One region of the Robertmurraya sp. DFI.2.37 genome, then DNA from elsewhere that is predicted to be linked to it. Evidence: riboswitches for the same ligand, from Rfam matches in the RefSeq annotation. Region 1 holds a riboswitch; each other region holds the start of a gene.
The links. A riboswitch is a leader RNA that binds a small molecule or an ion and turns the genes downstream of it on or off. The one in region 1 is predicted to bind S-adenosylmethionine.

Region 1 (4,292 bases):
CAATTTCCTTGAGTGTGGACGATGAAAAACCAGTTCCAAAATGGAACTGGTTTCTCTCAATTATTCAGATACTGGAACAACTGCACCTTCATATTTTTCTAAAATAAAGTTTTGGATCTCTTCTGAACGAAGTACCTCAACAAGCTTTTTAATCGCTTCTTTATTTTCATCTCCACTGCGAACAGCAATGACGTTCACATACGGGGAATCACTTTCTTCAATTGCGATAGAATCTTCAATTGGATTTAATCCTGCATCGATTGCATAGTTAGAATTAATAAGAACAGCATCACCTTCATCGTTATTATATATTTGTGGTAGAAGTGAAGCTTCATATTCTGTATCAAATTGTAAGTTCTTCGGATTATCGACAATATCATCAATGGTTGCTGTTGTTTTTTCAACACCCTCTTTAAGAGTGATTAAACCCTCTTTTTCAAGTAGAGATAAAATACGACCATGATCTGGAACAGAGCTACTAATAATAATATGTGCCTCATCAGGTAAAGCATCTAAGCTATCATATTTCTTTGAATACACACCGATAGGTTCGATATGGATTCCACCTGCATTAACAAAATCATAGCCATGCTCTTCCATTTGTGCATTCAAATAAGGAATATGTTGGAAATAATTCGCATCTAAGTCTCCACCCGCTAATGCTTGGTTAGGAAGAACATAATCTTGGAACGTTTCGATTTGGAGTTCAATTCCTTCTTCAGCTAACATTGGCTTCGCTTCTTCTAAAATTTCAGCATGTGGAACATTTGATGCTCCCACAACAAGCGTAGTTGTTTCTTCAGTTTCAGTTGCAGATCCTTCTCCATCCGCATTACCGTCATCTGCAGTATCATTATTCGTGCTCCCGCATGCAGCTAAAAATAAAATTAGTGCAAAAGATGCAATAGTTAACCATTTTTTCATAATAAACACTCCTATCGTTTATCTAATTTATTTGTTATGAAATCTCCAATAAATTGGATGATAAATACAATGATTAAAATAATAATCGTTGCCATTAATGTAACATCACTTCTAGAACGTTGGAATCCTTCTAAGTAAGCAAGGTTTCCTAGTCCACCAGCTCCGATAACTCCAGCCATTGCTGTATAGCCAACTAGAGCAATCGCAGTCACCGTAATACCAGAAACGAGCGCAGGCATTGATTCAGGCAGCAGCACCTTCCAAATAATCGTGCTCGTTTTAGCTCCCATCGATCGTGCCGCTTCAATAACTCCTTTATCAATTTCTCTTAAGCCAATTTCAACCATTCTTGCGTAAAAGGGTGCCGCTCCAACAATTAATGCTGGTAATGCTGCGTTTTCCCCAATCATTGTTCCAAGTAAGAACTTCGTAAATGGGATAAGGAGAACAATCAAAATAATAAAAGGAATCGATCTAAACACATTAACAAACGCACTTATAATTTTATTCACAAAAGCATTTTCCCAAATATTCCCCTTGGCTGTTAAAAAAAGTAATAAACCTAGTATAATACCGATAATAAAGGTTGCGACTACTGAAATTCCCGTCATATACAGCGTTTCTTCTGTTGCTTCCCACATTTTATCCCATTTCACATTTGGAAAGAGCTCATTTATCATGTTTTATCACCTCTACTCCAACCTGCTGGGACTTAATAAAATCAACCGCTTTTGAAATTTCTGAACCATCTCCGTCAATATGGATGAACAATGTGCCATATGAGCCGTTTTGCGTTTGCGAAATCTTTCCTTGCAAAATATTAACGGTCACTTCGAAATTACGAATAAGATTTGTAATTAGCGGCTGTTCTGCAGATTCTCCAACAAACCCTAATTGGATGACCGTACCTTGAGGGTAACGCTCAAGTAAATGCTCAATCGTTTCTTTCGTTTCTTCTGGTTCCGTCACCTGCGATACAAATCGCTTGGTAATTTTTTGCTGTGGATTTTTAAATACTTCTAATACTTTCCCGGTCTCAACCACTTTTCCATCTTCCATAACAGCCACCCGGTGACAAATCTTGCGAATAACATGCATTTCATGAGTAATAAGAACAATCGTTAAACCTAAGCGTTTATTAATATCGACCAAAAGCTCTAAAATAGAATCTGTTGTTTGTGGATCGAGTGCAGAAGTCGCTTCATCACAAAGCAGCACTTTAGGATTGTTCGCCAATGCCCGTGCAATTCCCACCCTTTGCTTTTGACCACCACTTAGCTGCGAAGGATAGGCATCCTCTCGACCTTCAAGGCCAACAAGCTTAATCAGTTCATCCACCCGTTTAAGTCTGACGTTTTTGGGAATACCGGCAATTTCCAATGGGAAAGCAATATTCTCACGAACTGTCCTAGACCAAAGTAAGTTAAAATGCTGGAAAATCATACTGATTTCTTGACGAGCTTTGCGCAGTTCTTGGCCTTTAATTTGCGACACTTGTTTATCAGCAACAGTGACAGAGCCTGCCGTTGGAATTTCCAAGCCGTTAAGCATTCTTATTAGTGTACTTTTACCTGCACCGCTGTAACCAATTACACCAAAGATTTCACCTGCATTTATATGGATGCTGACATCATCAACAGCTACAACTTTTCCTTTGAGAGAAGAGTACACTTTTTTCACATTTTGTATGGAAATCAAATATTATTCACCTACTTTTAAATCCTATTATTCTTATGAGATAACCAAGTTTTACAAGCAATGCCAATTATGCCATTCATAGCTTTCACTCATAAGCCTTTTTCATTCATAAGAACATGTTGCTTCAACATGGAAATAATTCTCGTCTCCAAACTACATAAAAAGGCCTTCCTGCAGACAAGCAGAAAGGCATGCGTTATAAAATGTCCTTTCTCTCATCTATCAAAGCAATGCTTTGTGTGAATTGGCACCATTTCAATCACTTGACGGTTGCCGGGCTTCATCGGGCACATCCCTCCACCTCTCTTGATAAGAGCACATTATTAAATTAAATTCCATGGTCGAATATGGGTGTTATCATATCATGGATAAACTAACATGTCAATGAAAATATGAATCACTTCAACCCAATTCACATAATTTTATTAAGCCAAAAAAGTTAGAACTTTAAGTAAGATGGAATGTAAACTCTTTCTGTATCTATATCCAAAACGAAGTCACCCTCAATTTCCTTTGAATATGGGATGACATCAAAATTATTGAGTCTGCAAAAAAGACTTGGAAAATCTCGATCATAAATAGAGTGTTTTTTTGCCTGGCGAAACATTTCCTTCAATTTCCTCTTAGTATATTTTTTACCTATAAGTAAAGCCTTCACATAAAAACCATCGATTTCAATCATCATCATGACTGGTTGCTAACCAATCGATATAGCTATTTATTTCTAACAATTACTTTCAATTTATACTTTACGCATTTGTCGTTAAAGAGCTTTGACCTGTGGCTGCTTCAATTGCTTGTTCCAAATCTTCAATTAAGTCCTCTACATTTTCAATTCCTACTGAAAGACGAATTAAATCCTCAGAAACGCCTGCTGCTTCTAACCCTGCCGAATCAAGCTGTTGATGGGTCGTGCTTGCTGGATGAATGATTAAACTTTTTGCATCTCCAACATTGGCCACATGTGCCCAAAGCTGCAAATGATTAATTAATTTTGCACCTGCTTTTCTTCCACCTGCAATTCCGAACACTGCGACTGCACCAGCCCCTTTCGGCAGGTACTTTGCGACAAGTTCTTGATCTGAATGCTCTTTATCCCCAGGATAAGAAATCCACGTTACTGCTGGATGGTTGCGCAAATACTCAATAATTTTCTTTGTATTGGCGACATGTTCTTTCATTCTCACATGCAAAGTTTCCAGTCCTAAAACAAATTGAAATGCATTTTGTGGACTTAGGGCTGGGCCCATATCTCTTAGTAACTGAACCCGTGCTTTCGTAATATAGGCAGCTGGACCAAGCGCTTCACTGTAGACAAGATTATGATAGCTTGGATCTGGTTCGATAAAACCAGGGAACTTCTTAGAGTGCCAATCAAAATTCCCTCCATCTACAATAATTCCTCCCAGAGTCGTGCCATTTCCAACAAGCCATTTCGTTGCCGAATGGAGAACAATATCTGCACCATGCTCAATCGGTCTGCACAGATAAGGGGTAGCAAAAGTGTTATCAATGATAAGAGGAATTCCATTTTCATGGGCAATCTTTGCAACTGCTTCAATATCAAGGACCCGCAAACTTGGGTTTCCTATTGTTTCAGCGAAAATACATTTGGTTTTATCTGTAATCACTGCTCTAAAATTATCTGGTTCGGTTGCATCAACAAACTT
Region 2 (4,292 bases), on a different contig from region 1:
TAATCTTTCGGAATATTCCATATGTTCCACCTTTAAAAAGTATTTGCGATTTTATATCAAATTCTATAATCTTTAAATAAAAATGTCTAGAGGGAGGCAATTATGAAAATTGCATGTGTACAAATGAATATCGAATTTGGTGAACCGATAAAAAACTTTGCTGCTGTTAAACATTATATAGAAGAGGCAGCAAAAAACGGAAGTGATACGATAGTTTTACCTGAGATGTGGAATACAGGTTATGCTTTAACTGAACTTAATAGAATAGCAGATGAGAATGGAGAGAGGACAAAACAGTTTTTACAGGAGCTTGCTTATCAACATCGAGTAAATATTGTTGGGGGATCTGTTGCAACAAAGCGGAGTGAGAGATTCTATAATACGATGTATGTCGTTGAAAGAGGAGGTAGCGTGACTTCTGAATATGATAAAGCTCATTTGTTCAAGCTGATGGATGAACACCTTTATATGGAGCCGGGGCAAAAGCTTAACCGATTTCAACTTGACGGCGTGGAATGCGCTGGAGTCATCTGCTATGATTTAAGATTCCCTGAATGGATCCGAACTCATGTATTACAAGGTGCTAAAGTAGTCTTTGTTCCTGCTGAATGGCCGAAAAAGAGAATTGATCATTGGCAATTATTACTCCAGGCAAGAGCAATTGAAAATCAATGCTATATTGTTGCCGTTAATCGTGTCGGAAATGATCCAGACAATGAATTTAATGGACATTCAATGATCATTGGCCCATGGGGAGAGCTCCTCGTCACGAACGAAGAGGAAGAAGGTATTTTTTACGCGGAAATAGATATGAAGGAAGTGGAAGATGTGCGGCAAAGGATTCCCGTATTTGCAGATAGACGTGAGGAATTGTATTCTCTTAAAAAATAATTTTTTTCTGAAACGGATTGATATCCGCGATGTAAGCGCATCACATAAAAATAAAGAATCAATTAACTATTGACAGATAATTTGTCCACTAGTATTATCTAAATTACATTCTAATTAAAATTTTCAAACTTATCCAGAGTGACCGAGGGACATGGCCCTATGACGTCCGGCAACCCCCTTTTTTTGGGAAGGTGCCAATTCCTGCAGAATGGTTATACATTCTGAAAGATAAGTCGAGATATAGTATTTCGATGCGTCTTTCAGTAGAAGGGCGCATTTTTTAATTGTTTACTAGATTATTCCGTGAAAGTTGCCTGATTTTAAATTGTATCTCTGCAAACGTCAGGTCGATCTGTTCGATATCTACTACGGAAGAACTGCAATCGCGGGTTCATATTTCCTTTAGGCCGTTATCTTTGTCAATGAAAGGCTGCTAGAGGAGCATTCTAAGCAGACCAGAGTAGTTTCAATCTTAATTGCTCAAAAGGAGCTTCTTACTAAGTATGTGAAAAATGGGGTTTGTGTATGATAGAAATTCAAAATCTTTCAAAGATATACAAAACAAAAAAGGGCGAAGTTAATGGTGTTGATAATGTCTCACTATCCATTGAAAAAGGTGAGATTTATGGGATTGTCGGCTATTCTGGTGCTGGCAAAAGCTCATTGCTCCGCTGCATTAATTTACTTGAGCGTCCAACGACTGGACACTTAACTGTCGATGGAGTAGACCTAACTGTGCTACGTGGTGAAGCATTAAGATTAGCTCGATTAAAAATTGGGATGATCTTTCAACATTTCTATTTAATTAGTCAGAAAACAGTCTATGAAAATATTGCTTTTGCCTTAAAGGCAGCAAAGGTACCTGCTAAGGAAAGAACTGATAGAGTGGAGAAGCTTCTTGAAATGGTTGGTCTTTCCGAGAAACGGGATGTTTACCCTTCACAGTTAAGTGGTGGGCAAAAGCAAAGAGTAGCAATTGCAAGAGCATTAGCCAACAACCCAAAAGTGCTACTTTGCGATGAAGCAACATCTGCTCTTGATCCAACAACTACAAAATCAATATTGAATTTGCTTAAGAAAATCAATCAAGAATTAAAGATCACCATTGTCTTAATCACACATGAAATGAATGTAGTGAAAGAAATTTGTAATCGAATGGCCATTATGCAGGAAGGAAGAGTTGTTGAAGAAGGGGCTGTATACAATATTTTTGCCAGTCCGAAAACAGAGCTTGCCAAGGAATTTATTGCAAGCGTGGTGTCTTATGATATTCCTGAAACCATTGCTAATAGCTGTGAAGGTCCGATCGTAAAAGTAACGTTCCGTGGAAAGGTTGCAGGGGAAGGTGTTATTTCAGATACATTACAACAATATCAAGTTAAGGGGAATTTTTTGCATGGTTCTATTGAGTATATTCAAGATTTACCGCTTGGCATTTTTGTAATGGAATTAAAGGGTGAAAGAGAAGAAATTAAACAGGCGCTAAAATATATTGAAGAGCGTGATGCAGAGGTGGAGGTGTTGCGAGATGGGGTTTGATTTCGGACATTTCGTCGAACTTTTACCAGATATTAATACAGCCTTTCTCCAAACGATTTACATGATATCAATTTCTCTTGCCGTTGCTGTCATTGTTGGACTTCCAATTGGCATCCTATTGTATATCACAGATAAAGGGCTGTTTTGGGAAAATCAAGCTGTTCAAAGTATTTTAGGATTTATCGTAAATTTAGTTCGTTCAATCCCTTTTATCATTTTATTAGTAGCGCTGATTCCGCTCACTAAAGCTATTGTTGGTACTCAAATTGGTCCAGCGGCGGCAAGCGTCTCCCTTTCGGTTGCAGCCATTCCTTTTTTTGCACGCATAGTAGAAACGGCGTTAAGAGAAATTGATAAAGGTGTTATTGAAGCAGCTATTGCGGCTGGAGCGACACCGTGGATGATTATTAAAGATGTTCTTCTTTTAGAAGCAAAGTCAGGAATTATCTCTGGTGTTACGTTAACACTTATTAGTTTAATTGGTTTTTCAGCAATGGCTGGAACTGTTGGAGGTGGGGGAATTGGGGATTTGGCCATTCGATTCGGCTATTATCGCTATGATAATACGATCATGATAGCGACAGTTCTTATCCTCGTCATCTTAGTTCAAGTGATTCAAATCCTTGGTGATTTTATCGCAAAAGTTGTAGATAAGAGATAGCATTTATATATTGATATAAAAGAAATTTACGAGAGAGAGTGTGGGAAGAAAAGATGAAAAAATGGGTAAAATTAGCATTTGTATTGTTTGTACTAGGGTTTTTAGCAGCATGTGGGAGCAACGACTCAAATTCTGCTGCTGAAGGCGAAGAAACAAAGGAAATTCAAATCGGGGCAACAGCAGGTCCGTACAGTGACATGCTAAAGAAGGCAATTATCCCAGGCCTTGAGGAAAAAGGATACAAAGTGAAGGTGATTGAATTTAGCGATTATATCCAGCCAAACAACGCATTGGATAATGGTGATATTCAAGCAAATCTATTCCAACATACGATCTATTTAGAAAATTTTGCGAAAGAAAATAATATGGATTTAACAGCATTAATCACAGTTCCAACTGCACCTATGGGGATATATTCTAATGAATTTACATCGATCGAAGAAATTTCTGACGGTGCATCGATTACGATTCCGAATGATCCGACCAATGCAGCACGGGCATTTAATACACTTCAAGATGAAGGATTAATAGTTCTTGATGAAAATGCGGATCCGTTAACAGTGTCAGAAAAAGATATAATCGAAAACAAAAAAAATCTAAAATTCGAACCGATTGAAGCTGGACAACTTCCGCGCTCAGTGGAAAGTGCTGACCTTGCCGCAGTTCCTGGGAACTTTGCTCTAGCGGCAGGCATGGATTTATTAAGTGCTTTAGCATTGGAAAATATGCTCGATTCATATCGTAATGTTGTTGCTGTCAAAGCTGAGAATAAGGATGATCAGCTTGCAAAAGATATTGTCGAAATTGTTCAATCTGATTCGTTTGAAAAGGTGATCGATGACGAATTCCAAGGTTTTGGCAAACCAGAGTGGATGAATGAATAAATAATATAATGGTTTGACCCACTTCGATAATGAGTGGGTCTTTTTATAGAGGAGGGATTCTATATGCAGTCAATTTCCGTACACGGAGCACCAAGTGAGTATATTTTACAAGAGGGAGCACTTGAGCTTCTTGAGAGAAAGCTTGTGGAGAGAGGACTTAAACATATCCTCATTGTTCATGGCATGAAATCGTGGATTGCAGTTCAGCCATATTGGCCAACGTTTTCTGAAGTTGTTTATCAGGAGCATACTTATGGAGGGGAGTGTTCTTTAGATGAAATAACTGAATTAGCAAAAACTGTCGAGAAGGATGGCTT
Region 3 (4,292 bases), on a different contig from region 1:
TTGCTGTTGCAATGCCGGTATTCTATAAAAATACGATATTTGGCTCCATTACTGTGTCAGGCCCAAAATACCGCATAAACGATGAACAGATCGAAATGTTTATTACAAAATTACAAGATGCGAAAAATGAAGTTGAAAAAGTGGTAGAAAAACACGGTGCCAACTTTGGTTTATTTTAAAGAGAACGGAGCATTAGTTTTAATATATCTAGCTCTCTTTGTGAAGAAAGGAGAAAGTAAATATGAGTTTAATAGAAAATGCACAGTCAGTTTTGCTACAAAACCTAACACTCAAAACAAATGAATCCGTTCTCATTATTACGGATGACGAAAAAGAGGAAATTGCCAACTTATTTTATCAAGCAAGTAAAAGGGTTTCAAAAGAAACGGTTCTAGTCAAAATGCCAACTCGAAATAAATCCGGTGAAGAACCTCCTCAAATGATAAGTTCTTTAATGAAATTTGCTGACGTTATATTATGCGTAACAGAACATTCGTTGACACATACAAATGCACGAAAGAATGCGTCCGAATCTGGTGCGAGAATAGCGACGATGCCGGGGATTTCAATAGATATGCTGGAAAATGGTGCAATCACAGCTGATTATAATGAAGTACAAGAACTTACGGAAATGTATGCTCACCGCTTAGATCAAGGTGATGAGGTCAGAATAGAAAAAGCTGGACATGTGCTGACTTTCTCTATTAAAGGAAGGAAAGGAATTAGAAGTACAGGGGTTTTTAAGGAAAAAGGAGAATCGGGGAATGTGCCGTCAGGGGAAAGTTATATAGCACCGATCGAAGACTCTGCAAATGGCAGCTTGCTAATCGATGGTTCGATCAGTAACATAGGAATCCTTGATGAACCGGTTATGTTAAAAATTGAAGCAGGTAGATTGGTTCACGCTACGGGTGAAAAAGGGCAAAAATTATTGGAATTATTAGGTGACGGAGCCGGTAGGACGATCGCTGAATTTGGAATCGGTACCAATAAAAAAGCGAGGTTAACAGGTAACGTTTTAGAAGATGAAAAAGTATTTGGAACTGTACATATTGCATTCGGAAGCAATAAATCCTTTGGTGGTAGAACAGAAGCTGGTGTACATATCGACTGCGTCATGAAAGAGCCGATTGTATGGATTGATGCGGAGAAAATATTATCTTCGCTTTAGTTTCATTTGTATTATCCCTTTTCAAAGAAGTGTTTTTTTACCGAGTGATTATTCAGTTGTAACGCTCTTTATTATGCTAAAAAAGGGTGGGCAACCATTCAGTGAATGATGAATGTATGATAGGCGAAAAAAGAAGAGTGGTGTAAACCACTCTTCCGAATGTTATTTGTCTGAAGCTAATTTGGAATAAAGCTTGAGGTTAATAAATTGCCCTTTCGACTTCTCTGCTTCTCTTAATGTTCCTTCATAATTAAACCCAAGTCTCTCAATTAGTTTTATGGAATTTCTGTTTTCAGGTTCAATTTTGGCTTCGATTCGATTTATGTTTAAATCGTTGAAGGCATAATGAATGAGAGAAGTCATGGCTTCCGCAGCGTAACCTTTCCCCCAATATTTCCTCCTCAGATCATAGCCAATTTCCGCTTTAGCATTGTCATAGTCGATAGCATTGAAGCCGCAAGTGCCTATTATTTCCTCTGATGCTAATTCGATGATTGAATAGCGAATCGCTTCATTATTTTGTGAGAGTGTATCAAATAATTGAATCATTTCTTCAACTTGTTTCATGCTTGTAAAGCGATCAATATTCATATATTTCGTTACTTCAGGATCAGACCAAATTTCAAAAAGTTGAGCTTTGTCTAAAACATTCATTTTTCTTAAAAATAAGCGTGGTGATTTAAGTTCTGTAATCAATATTTTACCTCCAGAATATGTTTTATGGGGATGAATATTGATATCTGCGCATAGTTCAGTCCCTTCATTCTTTAGTATTTTTAGTATAACATACAAGTTTTTTAGAAATCGCTTGTAAAATATAGCCCTTCTCTTTCGCAGTTAGAATGATGACAAAATATTTAGAGTTTCGAAAAATTTAATTGACAATTGGTTAAATTTAAACTATTATCACCTTAGTTTAGTTTATTTCACGTTGCTGCTTTTTAGTTAAAAGCAATGCTTCTGACAACATGTATTGAATATTTGCAACATTTTTATCTTTTTATACAACATTATCAAATCATATTTTTCTTCTTATCAAGAGAGGTGGAGGGACTGGCCCTTTGAAGCCTCGGCAACAGGTTCTGCGGAATACTGTGCTAATTCCAACAAGCGTTGTGCTTGAAAGATGAGAAGGGAGTTAAAAGCTCTCTTCTAAGAAGGAGAGCTTTTTATGTATGAACAATTCCAACTTAATAAATGGGAAAACTATCTAATTAGAATGGCAGGGAGAGAGTAGAAATGAAATATGGGTTTTGGTTACCGATGTTTGGCGGTTGGTTGCGTAATGTTGAAGATGAAAAGATGCCAGCAACCTTTGATTATGCGAAGGAGGTTGTGCAATCGGCTGAAAAATGGGGGTATTCGACTACTTTAATCGCAGAATTATATTTAAATGATATTAAAGGACCGGAACATGCCTCTCTAGAAGCCTGGTCCACTGCAGCTGGACTCGCAGCGGTGACCGATAAAATTGAGATCATGACGGCGATACGCCCTGGCTTTCACAATCCTGCCGTAGCTGCAAAAATGGCGGCAAATATTGATCGTATTAGTAACGGTCGTTTTACTCTTAATGTGGTTTCAGCATGGTGGGAAGAAGAAGCACGTCAATATGGTGGGGTTTTTACAGAGCATGATGAGCGTTATGCACGGACGGAAGAATTTATCGACGTTTTAAAAGGATTGTGGAAGGAAGAAACGTTCCATTATTCTGGTCAATTCTACAACCTAAGTGGCACGAAGCTTGCTCCAAAGCCTGTGCAAAAACCTAATCCAATTCTCTATGCAGGCGGGGAAAGCGAAAAGGGGAAACAAACCATTGCAGAAAAATGTGATGCTTATGTAATGCATGGTGGAACAGTTGAAGAAATTGAGGCAAAAATAACCGATATGAAGGTACGGCGTGAGCAAACGAGTAATGCTCCATTCAGCTCCTTTGGAATGGCTGCCTATGTAATTTGTCGAGATACAGAGAAAGAGGCTTTGGCTGAGCTTGAAAAAATCACGAACGTGAAAGACTCTAGCGCTTATGCTGGCTTTAAAGACTTTACGACTAAATCACAATTAGAGCAAGAAATTCAATTACAGGATTACTCGGTTTCTAATCGCGGGCTTCGACCAAACCTTGTAGGAACACCAGCGCAAATTGCAGAGCGCATTTTAAAGTATGAAGAAGTAGGGTTAGATTTATTATTATTACAGTTTTCTCCTCAACTTGAGGAAATGGAGCGATTTTCAAGGCAGGTAATGCCATTAGTCGAACAAAAACGGAGTTTAATAAAAAGCTAGAGAGGAGCGATAAGAATGAGTAAGGTATATGTCATCCATGAGAATCGTGAGTGGACAGTCCATTTAACTAGAAGGTTAGAGGAATTAGGTGTTCCATATGAAGAATGGCATTTAGATGAAGGGATGTTGGATTTATCAACAGAGCCACCAGAAGGAATTTTCTACAGCAGAATGAGTGCTTCTTCTCATACACGTGATCATCGTTTTGCAGCCGAATTTTCCGGGCAAGTATTGGCCTGGCTTGAAGCACATGACCGTACCGTTATAAATGGGCCGAATGCTTTAAGGTTGGAAGTGAGTAAGGTCTTACAATACTTAGAATTAAACAAGTCTGGAGTAAAAACTCCAAAAACGATTGCTGCCGTTGGCAAGGAAAATATCATAAAGGCAGCTCAAAACTTTGCCGGACAATCGTTTATTACGAAGCACAACCGTGCCGGTAAAGGGTTAGGCGTTCAATTGTTTCATAGCATAGAGGCTTTAAAGGCTTATGTGGAAGGAGCGGCTTTTGAAGAACCGGTTGATGGTATTACTTTAATACAAGAATATATTTACTCTCCTGAAAGCTATATTACTCGTTGCGAGTTCGTAGGAGGAAAATTTGTTTATGCTGTTAAGGTAGACACTTCGGAAGGGTTTGAACTTTGCCCGGCAGATGCATGCCAAATTGGAGATTTGTACTGCCCAGTAGGAGAAGAAGTAGAAGAGAAGCCTAAGTTTCAAATTATTGATCATTTTGAAGACGAAATCATAGAAAAATATAAAGAAGTTCTAGTAAGAAATAACATTCAAGTGGCGGGAATAGAATTTATCAGAGCTGCTGACGGAACAA
Region 4 (4,292 bases), on a different contig from region 1:
GACAGAGTGATAATAAAACTGCAGACAATCTTGAATATCGAGTTTGTCTGCAGTCTGATAGGAACTAAAGAGAATTCTGCCCCCTCTTTTTAACCCTTTAATGCCTGCTCACGCAAAGCATCAGCTTTATCCGTACGCTCCCACGGAAGGTCGATGTCTGTACGACCAAAATGCCCGTAAGCAGCTGTTTGCTTGTAAATCGGACGGCGTAAATCCAACATCTTAATGATGCCAGCAGGACGTAAATCGAAGTTATGGCGAACTACTTCGACTAAAATATTTTCGTCTACTTTCCCTGTTCCAAATGTATCGACAGCGATAGACACTGGTTGTGCGACACCAATCGCATAAGCTAGCTGTACTTCTACCTTATCAGCTAGCCCCGCAGCAACGATATTTTTCGCTACGTAACGGGCAGCATAGGCTGCAGAGCGATCCACTTTTGTCGGATCTTTACCAGAGAATGCACCGCCGCCATGACGAGCATAACCACCATAAGTATCTACAATAATTTTACGACCTGTTAAGCCTGCATCCCCTTGAGGACCCCCGATGACAAATCGTCCAGTAGGATTGATAAAATACTTTGTATTCTCATCAATTAATTCACTAGGAACAACCGGACTGATCACATGCTCTTTAATATTGCGCTGAATTTGTTCAAGGGTAATTTCAGGGTGATGCTGTGTTGAAATGACAATGGTATCAATGCGGACCGGCTTGTTGTTTTTATCATATTCAACGGTCACTTGTGTTTTTCCATCCGGTCGAAGATAAGGAAGAATCTCTTCTTTCCGAACTTCTGTTAGACGGCGAGATAATTTATGCGCAAGTGAAATCGGAAGCGGCATAAGTTCCTTTGTTTCATTACAAGCAAACCCAAACATTAATCCTTGGTCACCTGCACCAATTGCTTCAATTTCTTCATCCGTCATACTGCCTTCACGTGCTTCCAAAGCTTGATCAACACCCATAGCAATATCGGGGGATTGTTCATCAATCGAAGTTAATACTGCACAAGTTTCAGAATCGAATCCGTATTTGGCTCGATTATATCCAATCTCTTTGATCGTTTCACGGACAATCTTTGGAATATCTACATATGTAGAAGTAGTAATTTCTCCTGCCACTAAAACAAGTCCTGTATTGACAGAAGTTTCAGCAGCAACACGAGCATTAGCATCTTTTGCTAAGATCGCATCCAATATTGCGTCAGAAATTTGGTCACAAATTTTATCTGGGTGACCTTCAGTAACTGACTCAGAAGTAAACAAACGCGCGTTTCTTGACATCTGACTTCCTCCTCATCTATAAGTACGAGGGCTTTCCCCCACGCTGATACGGAACTCATTCCCTATGTAGTATGAAATAAACATGGAGTTTTTATGATGATTTTCAAGAATTCATAAAAAGGGTTGAAGAACTCATTTCATATTATGTTGAGAACAAATAATCGTTCTGCCATCTTGAAACTCATTCAATTGTTTACAATATTGAAAAGTACAAGGTGCCTTCACCACAAATCTAATGCAGCTTATCTTTCTAAGGAGCTCTCCTTGCTGCCCATCACCGGCAAACTTAAAGAACTCTTAGTTTTGTTAGATGATAAACCACTTGCACTAAACACAAAAAAACCTTTCCTAAGAAGAGGAAAGGAGTATGTAAACAATTCTCGCCTTTCACTCTTATCGTTCAAGGACTTTATCCTTGCTTCAGGTTAGCACCATTGCTATCAAAGCTTTCAAGGATTCCAACAGAATCTTGAACTTAATAACCGGTTGCTGGGTTTCATAGGGCCTGTCCCTCCACCTACTCGGGATAAGAGAGTATCCGTTCAAGTGTAGATCATAACGAACGAGTGCATATGTGTCAACAGCTATGGAATAATTCTTTTAATTTTTTCATTTTCATGGCGAAAGATTCACTATAAGGAGCAACTTCCATCATCACATTTTTGCTTGAAAAATAAATGCCGATTTCGGGCAATCCACCTGTAAATAGGATCTCCTATGAAATGCAGAAAAGGCAAATATAATATACTTGCAAAGATAAATGTATAAGGGCTAATGAGCAAAATTCTTCTTACAGCTTTATATCCCTTAAGCACCCGTTGATTTGGAAGAAGAATATGAAGCTCACTTCTTAATTCCTTTGCTGTAAATCTAGCATCCTTTTGAACTTCCTCAAACTCTTGTAAAGAAAGCCAAGTAACTTTTTTAAATAAATCTATTTTTTGTAATATAGTCTTTGTTCTCAAGCATAACGCACAATTTCCATCATATAATGCCACAATTTCCAACTTTCCCATTCCCTTCCTGTTAAAGAATGAATATATTATGATCATCGTATTGCTAAAAGAACTCTAGTAATTTTCCTTAACCATTGAAACTTTTTGGATATTCAGTGGCATTTTCCACGAATTAGTATAGACTAATGAGATAAATGTGTTATACTAATCGTATTATGATATCGCTTTCGAGAAATACATTTTTAAACTATATTGAAAGAAGGTATTCATCAAATGAATTCAGTTAGCCTTACTAATGAACTAAATGAATTGCTACAACAAAATAATGTTCATATCCAGCTATCTGTTCCCCAATTAGTCGAAAAAGTTTTGCGACGAAATGAAGGAGTTCTTACCTCTACTGGAGCAATATGTGCTACTACTGGAACCTATACTGGACGTTCCCCTAAAGATAAATACATCGTGGAAGAACGTTCTTCAAAAGATAAAATTGACTGGGGCCCGATCAACCAGGCGATTTCCGAAGATACGTTTGACTCCCTTTACACAAAGGTGCTTAATTACTTAAAAAAGAAAGATGAAGTATTTGTTTTTAAAGGCTTTGCTGGTGCCGATAAAAATTCACAGCTTCCGATTCAAGTAATTAATGAATATGCTTGGCATAATCTATTTGCCCATCAATTATTTATTCGACCAACGAAAGATGAACTAGACAACCATCAGGCTCAATTCACTGTCATTTCTGCTCCAGATTTCAAAGCCGATCCGACTGTTGACGGAACAAAGTCTGAAACCTTTATTATTATATCATTTGAGCGTAAAACTGTATTAATTGGTGGAACAGAATATGCAGGTGAAATCAAAAAGTCGATCTTTTCCATTATGAATTACTTACTTCCTGAAAACGGCATTTTACCCATGCATTGTTCTGCCAATGTGGGGCAAGAAGGAGACGTCGCCTTATTTTTTGGCCTCTCTGGTACGGGTAAAACAACATTATCTGCTGATCCGCATCGCCGGCTTATTGGAGATGATGAACACGGCTGGTCAGCAAATGGCGTTTTTAACATTGAAGGTGGGTGTTATGCAAAATGCATTAATCTTTCCTATAAGAAAGAACCGCAAATTTTCGAAGCCATTCGATTCGGTTCAGTGTTAGAAAATGTCATTCTTAATCCAGAAACTCGAGTTGCTGACTATGATGATGGCTCATTAACGGAAAATACCCGTGCGGCTTATCCTATTCAGGCTATTGACAATATTGTCGATCCGAGCATCGCCGGTCATCCAAATGCTATCGTCTTTTTAACTGCTGATGCATTTGGTGTACTTCCACCAATCGCAAAATTAACAAAAGAACAAGCAATGTATCATTTTCTAAGTGGCTATACTTCTAAATTGGCTGGAACAGAACGGGGAGTTACCTCTCCTGAAGCGACGTTCTCTACCTGCTTTGGTTCGCCATTTCTTCCATTGCCAGCGACTCGTTATGCAGAAATGCTCGGAGAAAAAATCGATGAGCATAACGCTCAAGTATATCTTGTTAACACAGGCTGGACTGGGGGAGAATATGGTGTGGGCAGCCGCATGAAGCTAAGCTATACAAGGGCAATGGTCCACGCGGCCCTTGAAGGGGAGTTAAACAATGTCGAAACGGTAAAAGACCATTTCTTTGGCTTAAATATCCCCCTCCACGTTCCTGGCGTACCAGATGAAGTATTGCTGCCACATAAAACATGGGCTGATCAAACTGCTTATGAAAACAAAGCGAAGGAATTAGCAAAAAAATTCAAGAAAAACTTCGAGAAATTCACAGATGTACCCGCATCTATTCGTGAACAAGGCGGGCCACTTTCTTAATCACTGCTCATTTTGTGACCTAAAAGCTTCTCTTACAGAGGAGCTTTTTTTAACAACTGTAATAACTACAAACAAAAATCGTGCATACTACTTAGACGAAGGTGGATTCCGGAAAAATCGTGATTAATTCCGGAATTTTTCTGCTTAATTCCGGAAAAAACGGATGTATTCCCGGAAAAATTGC

Region 2: it holds a riboswitch for S-adenosylmethionine, as region 1 does, so the genes downstream of both, PZE06_RS13255 (methionine ABC transporter ATP-binding protein) here and PZE06_RS22515 (methionine ABC transporter ATP-binding protein) in region 1, are expected to answer to the same signal.
Region 3: it holds a riboswitch for S-adenosylmethionine, as region 1 does, so the genes downstream of both, PZE06_RS18305 (LLM class flavin-dependent oxidoreductase) here and PZE06_RS22515 (methionine ABC transporter ATP-binding protein) in region 1, are expected to answer to the same signal.
Region 4: it holds a riboswitch for S-adenosylmethionine, as region 1 does, so the genes downstream of both, metK (methionine adenosyltransferase) here and PZE06_RS22515 (methionine ABC transporter ATP-binding protein) in region 1, are expected to answer to the same signal.

Annotation. Positions count from the first base shown of each region.
Region 1 is NZ_JARGEJ010000069.1:6,989-11,280, forward strand. It holds gene PZE06_RS22505 (MetQ/NlpA family ABC transporter substrate-binding protein) at 61-924, opposite strand; gene PZE06_RS22510 (methionine ABC transporter permease) at 936-1,604, opposite strand; gene PZE06_RS22515 (methionine ABC transporter ATP-binding protein) at 1,594-2,622, opposite strand; SAM riboswitch class I at 2,835-2,938, opposite strand; gene PZE06_RS22520 (O-acetylhomoserine aminocarboxypropyltransferase/cysteine synthase family protein) at 3,372-4,292, opposite strand, start outside.
Region 2 is NZ_JARGEJ010000022.1:36,424-40,715, forward strand. It holds gene PZE06_RS13245 (pyridoxal phosphate-dependent aminotransferase) at 1-21, opposite strand, end outside; gene PZE06_RS13250 (carbon-nitrogen family hydrolase) at 103-891, shown strand; SAM riboswitch class I at 1,018-1,126, shown strand; gene PZE06_RS13255 (methionine ABC transporter ATP-binding protein) at 1,417-2,430, shown strand; gene PZE06_RS13260 (methionine ABC transporter permease) at 2,420-3,091, shown strand; gene PZE06_RS13265 (MetQ/NlpA family ABC transporter substrate-binding protein) at 3,145-3,975, shown strand; gene PZE06_RS13270 (iron-containing alcohol dehydrogenase family protein) at 4,039-4,292, shown strand, end outside.
Region 3 is NZ_JARGEJ010000041.1:10,405-14,696, reverse strand. It holds gene PZE06_RS18320 (IclR family transcriptional regulator) at 1-179, shown strand, start outside; gene PZE06_RS18315 (aminopeptidase) at 242-1,171, shown strand; gene PZE06_RS18310 (GNAT family N-acetyltransferase) at 1,334-1,867, opposite strand; SAM riboswitch class I at 2,201-2,304, shown strand; gene PZE06_RS18305 (LLM class flavin-dependent oxidoreductase) at 2,411-3,460, shown strand; gene PZE06_RS18300 (ATP-grasp domain-containing protein) at 3,476-4,292, shown strand, end outside.
Region 4 is NZ_JARGEJ010000026.1:36,726-41,017, reverse strand. It holds gene metK (methionine adenosyltransferase) at 90-1,292, opposite strand; SAM riboswitch class I at 1,683-1,825, opposite strand; gene PZE06_RS14630 (thiol-disulfide oxidoreductase DCC family protein) at 1,925-2,308, opposite strand; gene pckA (phosphoenolpyruvate carboxykinase (ATP)) at 2,522-4,108, shown strand.